One region of the Mycobacterium sp. E2699 genome, then DNA from elsewhere that is predicted to be linked to it. Evidence: riboswitches for the same ligand, from Rfam matches in the RefSeq annotation. Region 1 holds a riboswitch; the other holds the start of a gene.
What was found. Region 1 has a riboswitch for magnesium ahead of A5696_RS05310 (Rv1535 family protein). Riboswitches for the same ligand answer to the same signal wherever they lie in the genome.

Region 1 (7,829 bases):
CCGCGTGGAAAAATCGTGCGAACGTACAAAAATTTAACAACGCCCGACCCATCGTCGCTGACAGGAAGCTCGAGGCACCGAGCGTTCACATACTTTTCGCACGAAAATTGGCCGTGACAGTGAACTCTAGTCGAGCCAGAGGCGCTGTGCCGCAACTGCTCCGGCGACGTGCGGACCTGCGTGGCAAACCAGACCATGCGCGTTGTCACCACCGCGGCGGCGGGGCAGCACGTTGTCGCCCGACCCGGAATGGCCGCGGCGGAAACCAAATTGGGCACCCCGATGCGCTGCATCGGGATGCGTAATCCCGCCATAGTAGGGGCTATTGGGAAAGCCCGCAGGGAAATCGCTGAAATCTTTAAGATTGCAAGTTAAGTCCCGATTAAAAGTCGGCGGATTCGTCCCGCGCGGGGATATGCCGGTGGTCCGAACGGTCGCCTGGCCCGAGGGCGGCGCAGTTATCTGGCGGGACGGCCGGGTTGTCCGCATTCGCGGGCGGTGGACCGTGGTGGGCGTATGCGACAGGGGCCCAGAGGCATTCGGTTGGCCAGAGCGCTCGCGGGGTTTGCCGGCACCGCACGGCACCGGGTGCGATGCCCCCCGGGGTTCGGCCTTGGCGTTGCGGACTTTTCGCCGGCGCTCCGGCCGGGCGAAAGCCGCCTGGCGAGACGCGCGGCTGGCTACGATGGCCGGTGAACGTGAGGTGTCTCACAAGCGCACGGAGTGTTCGCACCATGACCGCACCCATCGGGCAAGCCCGGGTCCCCAGATTGCCGCTCGACGAGGCCAAAGCCGCCGCCGACGAAGCCGCGGTGCCCGACTACATGGCCGAGCTCAGCATCTTCCAGGTGTTGCTGAACCATCCGACACTGGCGCGCGCCCTCAACGACCTGCTCGCCACCATGCTCTGGCACGGCGCGCTGGACCCGCGGTTGCGCGAGCTCGTCATCATGCGGATCGGCTGGCTCACCGCGTGCGACTACGAGTGGACCCAGCACTGGCGCGTGGCGTCGCTGTTGGGCGTGAGCCCCGACGACATGCTCGGCGTGCGCGACTGGCAGCGGCATGACGGCTTCGGGCCCGTTGAGCGCGCGGTGCTGGCGGCCACCGACGACGTGCTGCGCGACGGCGCCGTCAGCGCGGACAGTTGGGCCGCCTGTTCGCGCGAATTACACGGCGACACAACGGTTCTCATCGAGCTCGTCACCGCGATCGGCGCGTGGCGAATGGTCGCGTCGATCCTGCACAGCCTCCAGGTTCCGTTGGAAGAGGGGGTGTCCAGCTGGCCGCCGGACGGCCGGTCGCCTCACGATTGACTTATCAGTCGCCTAACTCTTAGCGTCGGGCAATGCGAACCAGGGTCGCCGAAATGCTGGGGGTCGAATTTCCGATCTGCGCCTTCAGCCACTGCCGCGACGTCGTCGCCGCGGTCACCAACGCGGGCGGGTTCGGGGTGCTCGGGGCTGTCGCGCACAGCCCCCAGCGTCTGCAGAACGAGCTGACCTGGATCGAGGAGCAGACGGGCGGCAAGCCCTACGGGGTCGACCTGCTGCTGCCACCCAAGTACGTCGGCGCCGAGCAGGGCGGAATCGACGCCCAACAGGCCCGTGGGCTGCTGCCCGAGGAGCACCGCGCGTTCGTGGAGGACATCCTGTCCCGCTACGGCGTCGCGCCGCCCGCCGAGGAGCCCCGGGCCTCGTCAGGCGGCCTCAACATCTCGCCCAAGGGGTACGAACCGCTGCTGGACGTCGCCTTCGCCCACAACATCCGGCTGATCGCCAGCGCGCTCGGGCCCCCGCCCGCCGACCTCGTCGAGCGCGCCCACCAGCACGACGTCCTGGTGGCCGCGCTGGCGGGCACCACCGGCCACGCGCGGCGGCACGCGGCCGCGGGTGTCGACCTGATCGTCGCGCAGGGCACCGAGGCCGGCGGCCACACCGGCGAGGTGGCGACCATGGTGCTGGTGCCCGAGGTGGTGGATGCCGTCGCGCCGGTTCCCGTCCTGGCCGCCGGGGGGATCGCCCGCGGCCGGCAGGTGGCCGCGGCCCTGGCGCTGGGCGCCGAAGGGGTGTGGTGCGGATCGGTGTGGCTGACCACCGAAGAGGCCGAGACGGTTCCCGTCGTCAAGGAGAAGTTCCTGGCGGCGAGCTCGTCGGACACGGTGCGATCCCGGTCGATGACCGGCAAGCCGGCGCGGATGCTGCGCACCGCCTGGACCGACGAGTGGGCCCGCCCGGACACTCCCGATCCCCTCGGCATGCCGCTGCAGACCGCCCTCGTCACCGGCGCGCAGGTGCGTATCAACCAGGCCGCCACCCATCCCGGTTCCGAGGCGCGCGAGCTGGCCACCTACTTCGTCGGCCAGGTGGTCGGCTCGCTGGACAAGGTGCGCCCGGTGCGCTCGGTGGTGCTGGACATGGTGGAGGAGTTCATCGACACGATCGGCCGGCTCGACGGTCTGGTCGATACGTGACCGGCGCCGCCGCGTGGTCAGCGCCGATTTCGTGGCGGCGCGGGTGTTGGAACGGGCCGACCCTGGCTGAATGCTGTGTGCGCGCGTAATAAACGCATAAAGATTGAGTGACAAGGCGCACACCGCGTTGACCGGGTCATAGCCGTCGTGCATGATCGGTCGCGTATGCACCTCGTTAGGTGAGGCGTCTACACGAATACAGGCCACTGACCCCGAACGTCCAAAGACGCCCCGGGTCAGGACAGCTCCTCCCGGCTTAAGGGTTGAGCCCAGGTGGCTTCCGGAATATCGGACACGTCGTGTAGTGCCAAAGCTCTGACGAGAGGGGTGCGGATCTCCGGCGGTCGCCGGTTTCTGGACTCCTTGTGGTGCGCGTGGATCGTGCGGACAACCGCACGCGTCGTGACGTCGAGGAGGTGAGGGACGTATGAGTTCCAGCGACAGTCCGGATCGAAGTCCGGGCAGTGTTCCGTCCCGATCCGACCTCCGGCGCGAAGTTCGCGGTTAGCCAATCGCCTTCGCGGCCAAGCACTCTCGGATCGGAACCACAACGGGATGGGACACGTCAGTCCAATCAGCGCTCGTTTGGGATTCCCGCCAGGAGGCGATCATGACCGCAGTTCTGCACGACGAAGTAGTAACCGTAGCGCCCGCCCGCAAGCTGACGGTGGTGCGCGACGCGACCCCGGCCCCCGCCCCCAAGAAGGCCGTGCGCCGGGCCGAGAGCCGGACCATCGTCATCAGCGACCCGCTGGTGGACGGCGCCGCGCACTTCTTGGCCGTTGGCGTGCGTCACGTGTACGCCGCCCTGTGGCGGGCCGGTGTGCTCGAGGTCCGGGCGTAGTGGGCACCATCGATGCTCCGAGGGGCTACCCGGCCGCAGGTCTTGCCTGAGGCCAGGTGGCCCCTTGGAGTGCGGCATCCGTAGAATCGACGCAGTGGCATCGATCCGGCGATCACCGGGGAGCCTTCGGAAGAACGGCCGGCACGGCTCAGTAGAACCGAACGGGTAGGCCCGTCACAGCCTGCATCGAGCGGTCGCGCGACAGCGCGGCAAGCGGGGTGGTACCGCGGCGCTCGCGCACCGTGCGCGTCGTCGTCCCCGGCCAGAGCAGGACGGCCACAGGAGACGACACACATCGTGACCGAGAACGCTGACGTCAAGGCGTATCCGAAGCCGGGGGCGCCGGACTTTCCGGCGCTCGAGCTGGAGGTCCTCGACTACTGGGCCCGTGACGACACCTTCCGGGCCAGCATCGCCCGCCGCGACGGCGCCCCGGAGTACGTGTTCTACGACGGGCCGCCGTTCGCCAACGGGCTGCCCCACTACGGCCACCTGCTCACCGGGTACGTCAAGGACATCGTCCCGCGCTACCGCACCATGCGCGGCTACAAGGTGGAGCGCCGCTTCGGCTGGGACACCCACGGGCTGCCCGCCGAGCTCGAAGTCGAGCGCCAGCTGGGCATCAACGACAAATCGCAGATCGACGACATGGGCATCGCCGCGTTCAACGAGGCCTGCCGCGAATCGGTGTTGCGTTACACCGACGAGTGGCAGGCCTACGTCACGCGGCAGGCGCGCTGGGTCGACTTCGACAACGACTACAAGACGCTCGATCCGTCCTACATGGAGTCGGTGATCTGGGCGTTCAAACAGCTGTGGGACAAGGGCCTGGCCTACGAGGGCTACCGGGTGCTGCCGTATTGCTGGCGCGACGAAACCCCGCTGTCCAACCACGAATTGCGGATGGACGACGACGTCTACCAGAGCCGCCAGGACCCGGCGCTGACCGTGGGATTCAAGGTGGTCGGCGGGGCGTTGGATGGGGCCTACCTGTTGGTGTGGACCACCACCCCGTGGACCCTGCCGTCGAACCTTGCGGTGGCCGTCAACCCCGAGGTGAGTTACGTGCAGGTACGGGTGGGGGAGCGGCGGTTCGTGCTGGCCGAGGCCCGGCTGGCCGGCTATGCCCGCGAATTCGGTGAAGAGCCCGAGGTGCTCGGCACGCTTTCGGGCGCCGAGCTGTTGGGCATGCGCTACCTGCCGCCGTTCCCGTATTTCATGGACAGCCCCAAGGCTTTTCAGGTGCTGGCGGGCGAGTTCGTCACCACCGAGGACGGCACCGGGATCGTGCACATGGCGCCGGCCTACGGCGAGGACGACATGGCGGTCTGCGACGCGGCGGGCATCGCGCCGGTGACCCCGGTGGATTCCAAAGGCCGCTTCGACGCGACCGTCCCGGACTACCAGGGGCAGCGGGTCTTCGACGCCAACCCGAACATCATCCGGGATCTGAAGAACGGCACCGGCCCGGCGGCGGCGAACGGCGCGGTGCTGGTCCGCCACGAGACGTACGAGCACCCGTATCCGCACTGCTGGCGGTGCCGCAACCCGCTGATCTACCGGGCGGTGTCGTCGTGGTTCGTCGCGGTCACCGAATTCCGGGACCGCATGGTCGAACTCAACCAGCAGATCACCTGGTACCCCGAACACGTCAAGGACGGCCAGTTCGGCAAGTGGCTGCAGGGCGCCCGGGACTGGTCCATCTCGCGAAACCGCTACTGGGGCACGCCAATTCCGGTGTGGAAGTCCGACGATCCCGCCTACCCGCGCGTCGACGTCTACGGCAGCCTCGACGAGCTGGAGCGCGACTTCGGGGTGCGGCCCACCAATTTGCACCGGCCCTACATCGACGAGCTGACGCGGCCCAACCCCGACGACCCCACCGGCCGCAGCACGATGCGGCGCATCCCCGACGTGCTCGACGTGTGGTTCGACTCGGGCTCGATGCCGTACGCCCAGGTGCACTACCCGTTCGAGAACGGCGAGTGGTTCTTGGGCGGGGCGGCGGGAGAGCCCGAAGCCCACTACCCGGGCGACTTCATCGTCGAGTACATCGGCCAGACCCGCGGCTGGTTCTACACGCTGCACGTGCTTGCCACCGCGCTGTTCGACCGTCCCGCGTTCAAAACCTGTGTGGCGCACGGGATCGTGCTGGGTTCAGACGGCCAGAAGATGAGCAAGTCGCTGCGCAACTACCCGGACGTCTCCGAGGTGTTCGACCGCGACGGCTCCGACGCCATGCGGTGGTTCCTGATGGCCTCGCCGATCCTGCGCGGCGGCAACCTGATCGTCACCGAGCAGGGCATCCGCGACGGCGTACGCCAGGTGCTGCTGCCCTTGTGGAACGCCTACAGCTTCCTGGCTTTGTATGCGCCGAAAGTCGGTGCCTGGCGCACCGATTCGACCAATGTGCTGGACCGCTACATCCTGGCCAAGCTGGCCGAGCTGCGTGCGGACCTGACCGAGTCGATGGAGACCTGCGACATCTCCGGGGCCTGCGAGCAGCTGCGCCAGTTCACCGAGGCGCTGACGAACTGGTATGTGCGACGGTCGCGTTCGCGGTTCTGGGAGGAAGACGCCGACGCCATCGACACCCTGCACACCGTGCTGGAGGTGACGGCCCGGTTGGCGGCGCCGTTGCTCCCGTCGGTCACCGAGATCATCTGGCGGGGGTTGACGTCCGGGCGTTCGGTGCACCTGACCGACTGGCCCGACGCGGACGCCGTTCCAGCCGATCCCGATCTGGTCGCCGCGATGGACCAGGTGCGGGAAGTCTGCTCGGCCGCGTCGTCGCTGCGCAAGGCCAAGAAGCTGCGGGTGCGCCTGCCGCTGCCGAAACTGACCGTGGCGGTTGAGAATCCGCGGCGGCTGGAGCCGTTTGTCGACCTGATCGCCGACGAGCTCAACGTCAAGCGCGTCGAGCTCACCGACGCCATCGACACCTACGGCTCCTTCGAGCTCACCGTCAACGCGCGGGTGGCCGGGCCGCGGCTGGGCAAGGATGTGCAGGCCGCCATCAAGGCGGTGAAGGCCGGTGCGGGAGTCGTCAACCCCGACGGCACCCTGACCGCGGGCCCCGCCGTGCTGCAGCCCGACGAGTACAGCTCCCGCCTGGTGGCGGCCGACCCGGACTACACCGCCGCGCTGCCCGACGGGGCGGGGCTGGTGGTGCTGGACGGCACGGTGACCCCCGAGCTGGAGGCGGAGGGCTGGGCCAAGGACCGGATCCGCGAGCTGCAGGAGCTGCGCAAGTCGACCGGGCTGGACGTGTCCGACCGCATCTCCGTGGTGATGTCGGTGCCCGCCGAGCGGGCCGACTGGGCGCGCACGCACGCCGACCTCATCGCCGGGGAGATCCTCGCGACGAGCTTCGAGTTCGGCGAGCCCGCCGACGGCGCGGAGATCGGCGACGGCGTCCGGGTGACGATCGCCAAGGTGTGACCGCCTGACCGCGAAAGTGCAACTAGCGACGCGTTTCCCGAGTAGCGGCGTCGGCAGTTGCACTCTCGCGCTGTGTCGGGGGGCGATGGCAGTCTGCGCCCATGGCACAGGGAACACCATTCATCGGCACGCACGCGGTGGACGCGGGCACATTCACGGAACGCGAGCTGCGACGATCGTGCACGCGGATCTATCGCAACGTCTACCAACCGCGTGGCGGCGCTCTGACCGCCAAAGACAGGGCAGTGGCCGCCTGGCTGTGGTCGGGGAAGAAGGCGGTTGTGGCCGAGAATTCAGCGGCTGCACTTCTCGGCGCGGAATGGGTCGATCCCCAGGCGCCGGCGGAACTCATAAGCGATCGCAAACGTCCGCCGCGGTTGATCGTCACCCGGAACGAGTCGCTGCTGGCCGGGGAGGTCACCATCGTCAACGGCGTCCCGGTCACGGCGCCAGCTCGCACCGCGTTCGACCTGGGAAGGCGCTCCGGGCTGGTTCCCGCCGTCATCGCCGTCGATTCGTTGGCCAGGGCCACCGGCCTTCGGGTCGAAGAGACCGAACCGCTGATCGACGCCCACCGTGGCGCTCGGGGTGTGAGACAGCTGCGACAAGTGCTCGCTCTGGTCGACGCGGGCGCAGAATCGCCACAGGAAACTCGCACCAGACTGGCGATCATCTTCGCCGGCTTACCCAGACCGCAAACCCAAATACCGGTGCATAACGAGTGGGGTGCTGCGCTGGCGCGCATCGACATGGGGTGGGAGCAGTGGCGCGTCGGCGTCGAATACGACGGCGCGCAGCACTGGACCGACCCGCGCATTCGTGCCAACGACATCGACCGTGCGGCTGAATTGGAGCGCAGGGGCTGGCGCATCATTCGGGTCAGTGCCGACTTACTGCGCAATCGACCGGACATCGTCATAGCCCGGATTCGCGAAGCCCTGCGGGCCGGCGGCTATCCCTTCTGACCGCGAAAGTGCAGTTGGCGACACATTTCGCGAGTGAGCCCGTCGGCAGTTGCACTCTCGAGAAAAAAATTTCTGAAAAAAGTGTCCGAGCCATCGGGGGTGGCTG
Region 2 (7,829 bases), on a different contig from region 1:
ACCAGGTGCACGTCGTGTGCGTCGTCGGTGCCGGTGTGCACGATGGCGGCGTCCAGGTCGAACTCGCGCAGGCGCCGGTACAGCTCGGTGGCGGCCAGCCGGGAGAGGATCTGCACCTTGGCCAGCGGATGCGCGGAACAGAACGCGGAGAGCACCAGGGACGCCGTCGTGGAGGCGGTCGGGACCGTGCCCAGCCGAAGGGTCCCCGCGATCCCGGACCGCACGGCGTGCACCTCGGCCTTGAACGCGTCGTGTTCGGCGAGAATCCGCTTGGCCCACACGACCAGTCGCTCCCCTTCGGGCGTGAGGCCCTCGAAGCTGTGCCCGCGGTTGATCAGCGTGACGTTCAGCTCTCGCTCGAGCTTGGCGATGGCCGCCGACAGCGCGGGTTGGGAGACGTAGCACTTCTCGGCCGCCCGGGCGAAGTGGCGCTCCTGGGCGACCGCAACGAAGTACTCCAGTTGACGGAAAAGCATCTCGCTGAAGGCTAACGCGCGGCTAGCACCCCAGCCAATCGAGTGTCTCCGAGGTGTTCAGGACGTCCACCCCGATGGCGCGGCACTCCGCCACGCCCCGGTCGTAGAGGCCGGAGATCGCGTCGGACACCAGAACAATCCGGAAGTCGCGTTCGGACGCCTCGTAGATCGACGTTCGGGGGCAGTTGGGAAAGTTGCAGCCCGCGAAAACGACCGTATCGCTGCCGCTTTCACGCAGGTGCTGCTCGAGGGAGGTGCCGTAGAAGGCGCCCCACCGCGGCTTGTACATCACGTGCTCGGCGGGTCCCACTCGTTGGAAACCACCGGCCAGGAGCAACTCATGTTCCAGGTCAACGGATTTGGGCAGGAGTTCCGCGGCGATCTGCGAACCGGCGCTGCCGGGTGCGGCGATCCGGGCGCCCCGCTCGATCGACTGGCGCCGCGCCAGGTCCACGTTCGAGCCGTCGGGCAGATACAGCCGGACGACGTGCACGATGGGCAGCCCCCGTCGCCGGAAGGCCGCCGCCAACCGCGCCATCGCCGGGATCGCGGCGCGCGTGCCGGCAACCGGCATCGGCGCGTGATCGCCGGGGACGTCGATGAAGTCGAGCTGCACGTCGATCAGGATCAGGGCGGCGGTCGCCGCCCTCGGACGCGTGTAGCGATCGTTTGCGGTCATGTCCGCCCCTTGCCGCCGTTGCGCTTGCTCTGATCGGCTCTTCCGGCGGTCTGCGGCCGTCTGGCCGGGCCAGCGAAGCCGCCGTAGTTTGCTGAAAATCGTAATGAACCGACAGCCAGTAGAATATCGTTGTGTCAGTTGAGCCATCGCAAAGGGTAGGCGCCATGCACCGAGCGTTTCGTTATCTGTTCGTTATGGTAGCGATTGTCGGCATGGGCGCGTTGGGCAGCGCCGCCCGCGGCGTGGCCGCCGTCCCCCTGCCCCAGCCGGTGCCCGCCGTCGCGTCGGTGTCGCCCGCTGACGGAGCGGTGGTGGGCGTGGCGCACCCGGTCGTGGTCACCTTCACCGCGCCGGTGACCGACCGCGCCGCCGCCGAGCGGACCATCCACGTCACTTCTCCCAGCGATACGCCGGGACACTTCGAGTGGGTCGAGAACAACGTCGTCCAGTGGGTGCCGAACCACTACTGGCCCGCCCACACTCATGTCTCGGCCGGAGTGCAGGCCCTGACGACGGGCTTCGACACCGGTGACGAACTGCTCGGTGTCGCCAGCCTCTCCGGGCACACGTTCACCGTCAGCCGCAACGGCGAAGTGCTGCGCACGATGCCGGCGTCGATGGGCAAGCCCAGCCGCCCGACGCCGATCGGGAACTTCACCGCCCTGGAGAAGGACCGCACGGTGGTGATGGATTCGCGCACCATCGGCATACCGCTGAGTTCGCCCGAGGGATACAAGATCACGGCGCAGTACGCCGTCCGGGTCACCTGGAGCGGTGTGTATGTGCACTCGGCCCCGTGGTCGGTCGACTCACAGGGCCACGCCAACGTCAGCCATGGATGCATCAACCTGAGCCCCGACAACGCGGCGTGGTATTTCAATCAGGTCAACGTCGGCGACCCCATCCAGGTCGTGGCCTGACGCCTTCGGGCAAGCCCTAGCCGGGCAACCCGCTTTTGATCGCGGCGTCCTGCTTGCGCCCGACGTCGGTCGCGATGGCCGGATCGATCGGATCGTTGGGCGCGCTGTCGAATTCGATGTTGACCACGGCCTTGCCCTCGCTGAACAGCAACACGGTGACTGCTTGGGAGTTGTCGGGCGAATTACCGGAGATCATGAAGCCGTTGGAGCCGACATCGACGGGCTGCCACGTGCCGCTGACCTTGCCCGCATAGTTGGCCTTGGTGTTTTCGATTCCCGCCTTGGCCACCTCGGGATCGGCGACGATGAGGATGGTGTCGCCGATCCGGCGGCTGTTGTCGGGGTTGGCGAAAAGCTGTGCGACGCCCGCCGCGTTGTTCGGGTTCAGCACGGGCGGCTGCGGGGTCTTGAAGTCCCCGCCGATGTCACTGGCCTTGATCAGCAGCGAACTGTAATCGGTGGGCTGACCCTGCGACGGAGCCGTCACCGTGCCCGAACCGCTCGACGAAGTGGCAGCGCCCGAAGACGACGTCGTCGAGGAGGAGGGCGACGAGTTCTTCTGGTCATTGCCGCAGCCGGTGACCACGGCACCGACCGCGACGGTGGCGACCAGCCAGCCGCCGACGGTGATCCGAGCGAGATCCATGGCGTTCCTTCCGCGTCTATCCACAGTCCGCGGCGCCTGACGCTACTGCGAAATGCCGGCAGGAACAAGGCCTGCGCCGGTCAAACGGCCGGCCCAGGTTGGCGGCCTATGCTGGCCGGAGCAAGGGCGATCCGGGGAGGGAGACGACATGACGGCTGGGGTGGCGCGTGCCGTACGGTTCGACCGTTACGGGGGCCGTGACGTCTTGTACGTGGCGAATGTGGAGATGCCTTCGCCCGGCCCGGGTGAGGTGGTGGTCGAGGTACGCGCCGCCGGGATCAATCCCGGCGAGGCCGCCATCCGAACCGGGGCGCTGCACGAGATGTTCCCAGCCACCTTCCCGTCCGGGCAGGGCAGCGATCTCGCCGGGGTCGTGACAGCCGTCGGACCCGGAGTGACCCGGTTTTCCGTCGGCGACGAGGTGCTGGGGTTCAGCTTCCGCCGATCCAGCCACGCCACCCACACCGCCGTTCCGGTGGATCAGCTGATCCGCAGGCCAAGCCAAATGAGTTGGGAAACAGCAGGTTCGCTGTACGTGGTCGGCGTCACGGCGTACGCCGCCGTGCGCGCGGTCGACCCGCAACCGGGCGAGACGGTCGCCGTTTCGGCGGCCGCGGGCGGCGTCGGCAGCCTGGCCGTGCAACTGCTGACCCTGCGCAAGGCGCGGGTGCTGGGCATCGCGGGTCCCGGCAACTTCGACTGGCTGCGCGCCCACGGCGTCACCCCCGTCGCCTACGGCGACGGGCTGGCCGATCGCCTGCGGGAGGCCGCACCGAACGGAATCGACGCGTTCATCGACCTGTTCGGCCCCGAGTACGTCCAGCTCGCTGTGGATCTCGGCGTCGCGCCCGAGCGCATCGACACGATCATCGCGTTCCAGAAAGCCGGCGAGGTCGGCGCCAAGACCGAAGGCAGCGCCGACGCGTCGACAACCGAGGTGCTCGCCGAGATGGCCGACCTGATCGTCACCGGCGCCATCGAGTTCGAGGTCGCGGCCAGCTATCCGCTGGACCGGGTCGCCGACGCCTACGAAGAGCTCGAGAAGCGGCACACCCGCGGCAAAATCGTTCTGCTGCCCCAAGGTTCACAGTGAGGCAGCCGGTCCGACCACAGCGATCTCGATGACCTTGATGATGACGAACACGATGGCCAAGACCAGGTAGCCACGCAGCGTCAACAGTCCCGCCCGGCGGAGTGGCGACATCGTCGGACGCTCCAGACCGGCGAGGTTGGGGGTTTGCCAGTTCGCACGGTCCTCTCGGCGCAAGGCACGCTGCTCGGCCCTGGTGAGCGACCGGGCATCGTCGATCTCATCGACCTGCTCGGGATCCAGACCATCGCCGAAGCGCTGCACGATGGCTTCCGCCTCACGCCGATCGCTGGACCGCCGACCCGCGACGATGGCGGCCGCGCCGCCGACGATTCCGACCACCGCGCCGATTGCGAGGCCTGCCTCGATGGCGGCGGTTGGCAGATTCTTGAAGAACGTCGTCGCCGTCAACGCCAGCGACAACAGGACCAGAGACCACACGATGGTCCACGCGATGATGTTCTGGCGCACCGTGTTTATCCACGGCCCCAGCACTGCGCGGTCGTTGCAGAGCAAGACCAGAAACACCGTCGCCGAGGGCAGCAAGACACCGGCCAGCGCCTGCACGCCCTGGGTCACCAGGCCCAGCACGTGATCGGGGCTGAAGGCGACCGCAGCGGAAACCCCGAGCAGCAATGCGTATCCGCCGTAGAACAGCGGGGCCTCGGTGAGCTTCCAGTGCAGTGAGTGTCGCCTGCCCATCGCGTCACCGATGGCGTAAGTCGTGGAAAGCCCGATGGCGTTGGCCCCGATCAGCGACGCGTCCAGTAGGATGATCGCGAACAGCACCGCCACCGGCTTGCCCAGGTGGTCTCGCAGACTGGTCGCAACCGCACCCGCGTCGGTGAAGTTGCCGACGTCGGTGGTTCCCGCCAAACCGAAGGCGGTCACGGCCATCAGCGCAGTCGCGCCGGCCATGACCACGACGATTCCGATGACCAAATCGGCTCGGGCGTAAGGGATCCAGCGCGCCGTAATGCGCTTGTCCACGACGTTGGACTGCTGGAAGAACAATTGCCAGGGGGCCACCGTGGTGCCGACGATCGCAACGGTCAACAACAGCACGGTGGAGTTGAGCCCGCCCGGGAACTGCGGTACCAGTCCGCCGGCGGTTGCCTTCAGGGAGGGATGCACCATCAGCACCATCGGGACGATGAGCACGTTGACAGCGATCAGCAGGAACATCAGTCCTTCCCATCGCCGAAACGACCCCCCGGCCACGACGGCGAACAACAACACGGCAGCGGCGGGGATGGCGATGATCTTGGGGCAGCCCAAAAATCCGAGCGCCAGCGAGACGCCGATGAATTCGGTGACGATCGTCAGGGCGTTGAGGATCAGCAGATCACCGATGCTGAACGCGCCCCAGAACTTGCCGAACCGCTCGAAGATCAAGCGGGCGTGGCCCACCCGGCTGACCGCTCCCAATCGCAGCACCATTTCCTGGTTGACGTAGAGCACGGGGATCAGCAGCGCCAACGTCCACAACAGCCCCATCCCGTAGTTTTGGCCGGCCTGCGCATAGGTCGCGACGCCGCCGGCGTCGTTGTCGCCCACCATCACGATCAGCCCGGGGCCGGTGATGACCGCCAGGGTCCGCAGGCGGCGCCAACGCCCACTGAAAGCGTCGAAGCCGCCGGTGCCATCGCGCCGGATTCGGCCGAACGCGCCGACGATGTCGCCGGTGTGCGCCGAGTCCAATACCGCCTGGCCGGCGCCGTCGGAGCCTGGAGGCGGAGCCACTGCTCCGCCGCGACTGAATGCGGCGCGCAAGCCGCCACGATGCTGGGTCGGGGTCGAAGTCATAGGAGTCCGGCTCTCTCAAGTGGATTGGTGGGAGACCGCGATAGCCGGCCAGTCACCCGGCGACGGGCGCAGTGCCCGCCACCGGGCGGCCGGCGGGGCCGATCACCGACGGCCGTCCGCGCTGCCCGACGGGTGCCCGCCGAGCGACGCCGTGATTACCGCGATAGGCATCCGCGACACATACAGGTTGGCCCGCTCCTGGGGAGTCAGTGCGGTCCGCATGTGCAACTTGTTCGCAAGCAGCCGCGCCGAACGCAGCAACGCTTCTCTGCGTCCACCGGTGTGACCGGTGACACGCTGTGTAACAACAAAAACCATGATCTTCTCCTGTCGCAGGTCCGATCGGTTCGTGGCATGCGCGGCGACCCCGGAAAACCGCGTTGCGACGCGCGGGGTCAGACGGAAGCCCGAAAACTCAGGCGGCAGAAGGAATGCCGGAACCGGGTCGGGACAAGACGGATTTCGGATAGGGACTGTCGCCGGGACTCATCTCGCCCTCACCTCCTCACGGCCGGGACACACGCGGGTGTCGTCACATTCACCTGAACGGGAGAGGCTCGAATCACCGGCGGCAGAGCGCCGATGGCACCCCTCTCGTTCGGAGCTTTGGCACTGCACGGCGTATCCGGATTTAGCCGACGGTCGCGATCCGGAAGCCACTTGGGCTCAACCCTTGGGTCCGGGAAGAGCTGTCCTGACCCGGGGCGTCTCTCGACGTTCGGGGTCAGTGGCCTGTATCCGTGCAGACGCCTCACCTACCGAGGTGCTTGCCCGTCCATCTTGCCCGAGGCCCGCGAGCTCGTCAAACTCGTTTACGCAACCTTGACGTGGGTTTGCGTTAACCGGCGCCCACCGGGGCCGTCCTTCGTTCCATCGGTCGAGGCCTACCCTCGACGGCATGGCCAATACTTTGCAGGCGCCCAACGTCGCGACGCTCCTCGACCGGATGTACGCCGAAACGAAAGATCAGATGTCGCGGTTGCGCGAGATGCACGGTGATTTCGACCGCCCGATGAGCGCGCAAGAGCGCGCCGACGCCATGAGCGAGTTCTACATCCCGGTCACACCGGAAGCCGGCCGCCTGCTGTATGCCCTGGTGCGCGCGACCCGGCCGGCGACGATCGTCGAGTTCGGCATGTCCTTCGGAATCTCCGCGGTGCACCTGGCGTCGGCGGTGCGCGACAACGGCACCGGGCGGGTGGTGACCACCGAGCTCAGCGCCCCCAAGATCGCCGCGGCCAGGCGGACATTCGCCGAGACCGGTCTGGATGACGTGATCACCATCCTCGAGGGGGACGCGCTGATCACGCTGGCCGAGCTGGACGGGCCCGTTGATTTCGTGCTTCTCGACGGCTGGAAGGACCTCTACCTGCCGGTGATCGAACTGCTCGAACCGCGCCTGACGACGGGCGCGTTGGTCATCGCCGACAATGCCAGCGCCGAGGACACCCGACCCTATCTCGACCGGGTGCGCGACCCGGGCAACGGCTACGTGAGCTTCAACTTTGCCGTCCGGGAAAGCGACAGCATGGAAATCAGCTGCCGCACGGGCGATTAGGGTCAGCGCAGGGATTCCTCGAGCCACGGCGTCAGCCATTTCACGCCTTCTGGGGTGAGGTGGACGCCATCGCTGCGCACCTTGATGCCGTCGACCTTGGCGGTGTAGACGCCGTCGGGGCACAGCTTCTTGTTCAGGTCGAGGATCCGGACATTCGGGTGGTGGGCAACGGTCCTGCGCAGCATGGCGTTCCACAGGTTGACGCGGTCGGGTTGGTCCTCCGGATAAAGGCGGCCGTCCGGCTTTTCGCCGTCCCGGCTGTAGGGCACGGTGGCCACCACCACGCGAACGCCAGTGGCGCCCACGATGTTCAGTGCGCGTTCGAGTTCGCCGTTGAGGTAGGCGTCGAAGGTGGGGTCGCCGATGTGCGTCCACTGGCCCTCGTTGACGCGGTCGACCGTTTCCCACCGGCCGATGATCAACAGCGCGACGTCAGGCTGGTCCTGGCTCATCTGCGCCGACCATCGGATGGGCCAGCCGTCGCATTCCGGCCGCTGCTCGAGGGTTTGGCCGATGTACCGGTACGGGGTCCCGCGCACCAGGCTGCAGCCGATGACCGTGTGGTCCAGAAAGGCGAATCCCGGCGTGGGCGGCAGGTAGTGCATCCACGTCCACCCGATCGAATCACCGAACACCGAAACCGTGAAGGGCCGG

Region 2: another riboswitch for magnesium. It lies ahead of A5696_RS27870 (hypothetical protein); the one in region 1 lies ahead of A5696_RS05310 (Rv1535 family protein).

What each region holds. Positions count from the first base shown of each region.
Region 1 is NZ_LZJH01000036.1:663-8,491, reverse strand. It holds gene A5696_RS05320 (carboxymuconolactone decarboxylase family protein) at 747-1,316, shown strand; gene A5696_RS05315 (nitronate monooxygenase family protein) at 1,349-2,473, shown strand; M-box (ykoK) riboswitch at 2,638-2,807, shown strand; gene A5696_RS05310 (Rv1535 family protein) at 3,084-3,317, shown strand; gene ileS (isoleucine--tRNA ligase) at 3,615-6,758, shown strand; gene A5696_RS05300 (DUF559 domain-containing protein) at 6,860-7,723, shown strand.
Region 2 is NZ_LZJH01000147.1:197,503-205,331, forward strand. It holds gene A5696_RS26195 (LysR family transcriptional regulator) at 1-476, opposite strand, end outside; gene A5696_RS26200 (cysteine hydrolase family protein) at 499-1,155, opposite strand; gene A5696_RS26205 (L,D-transpeptidase family protein) at 1,320-2,075, shown strand; gene A5696_RS26210 (hypothetical protein) at 2,092-2,721, opposite strand; gene A5696_RS26215 (NADP-dependent oxidoreductase) at 2,870-3,814, shown strand; gene A5696_RS26220 (NRAMP family divalent metal transporter) at 3,806-5,617, opposite strand; gene A5696_RS27870 (hypothetical protein) at 5,720-5,935, opposite strand; M-box (ykoK) riboswitch at 6,200-6,387, opposite strand; gene A5696_RS26225 (O-methyltransferase) at 6,516-7,175, shown strand; gene A5696_RS26230 (acyltransferase family protein) at 7,178-7,829, opposite strand, start outside.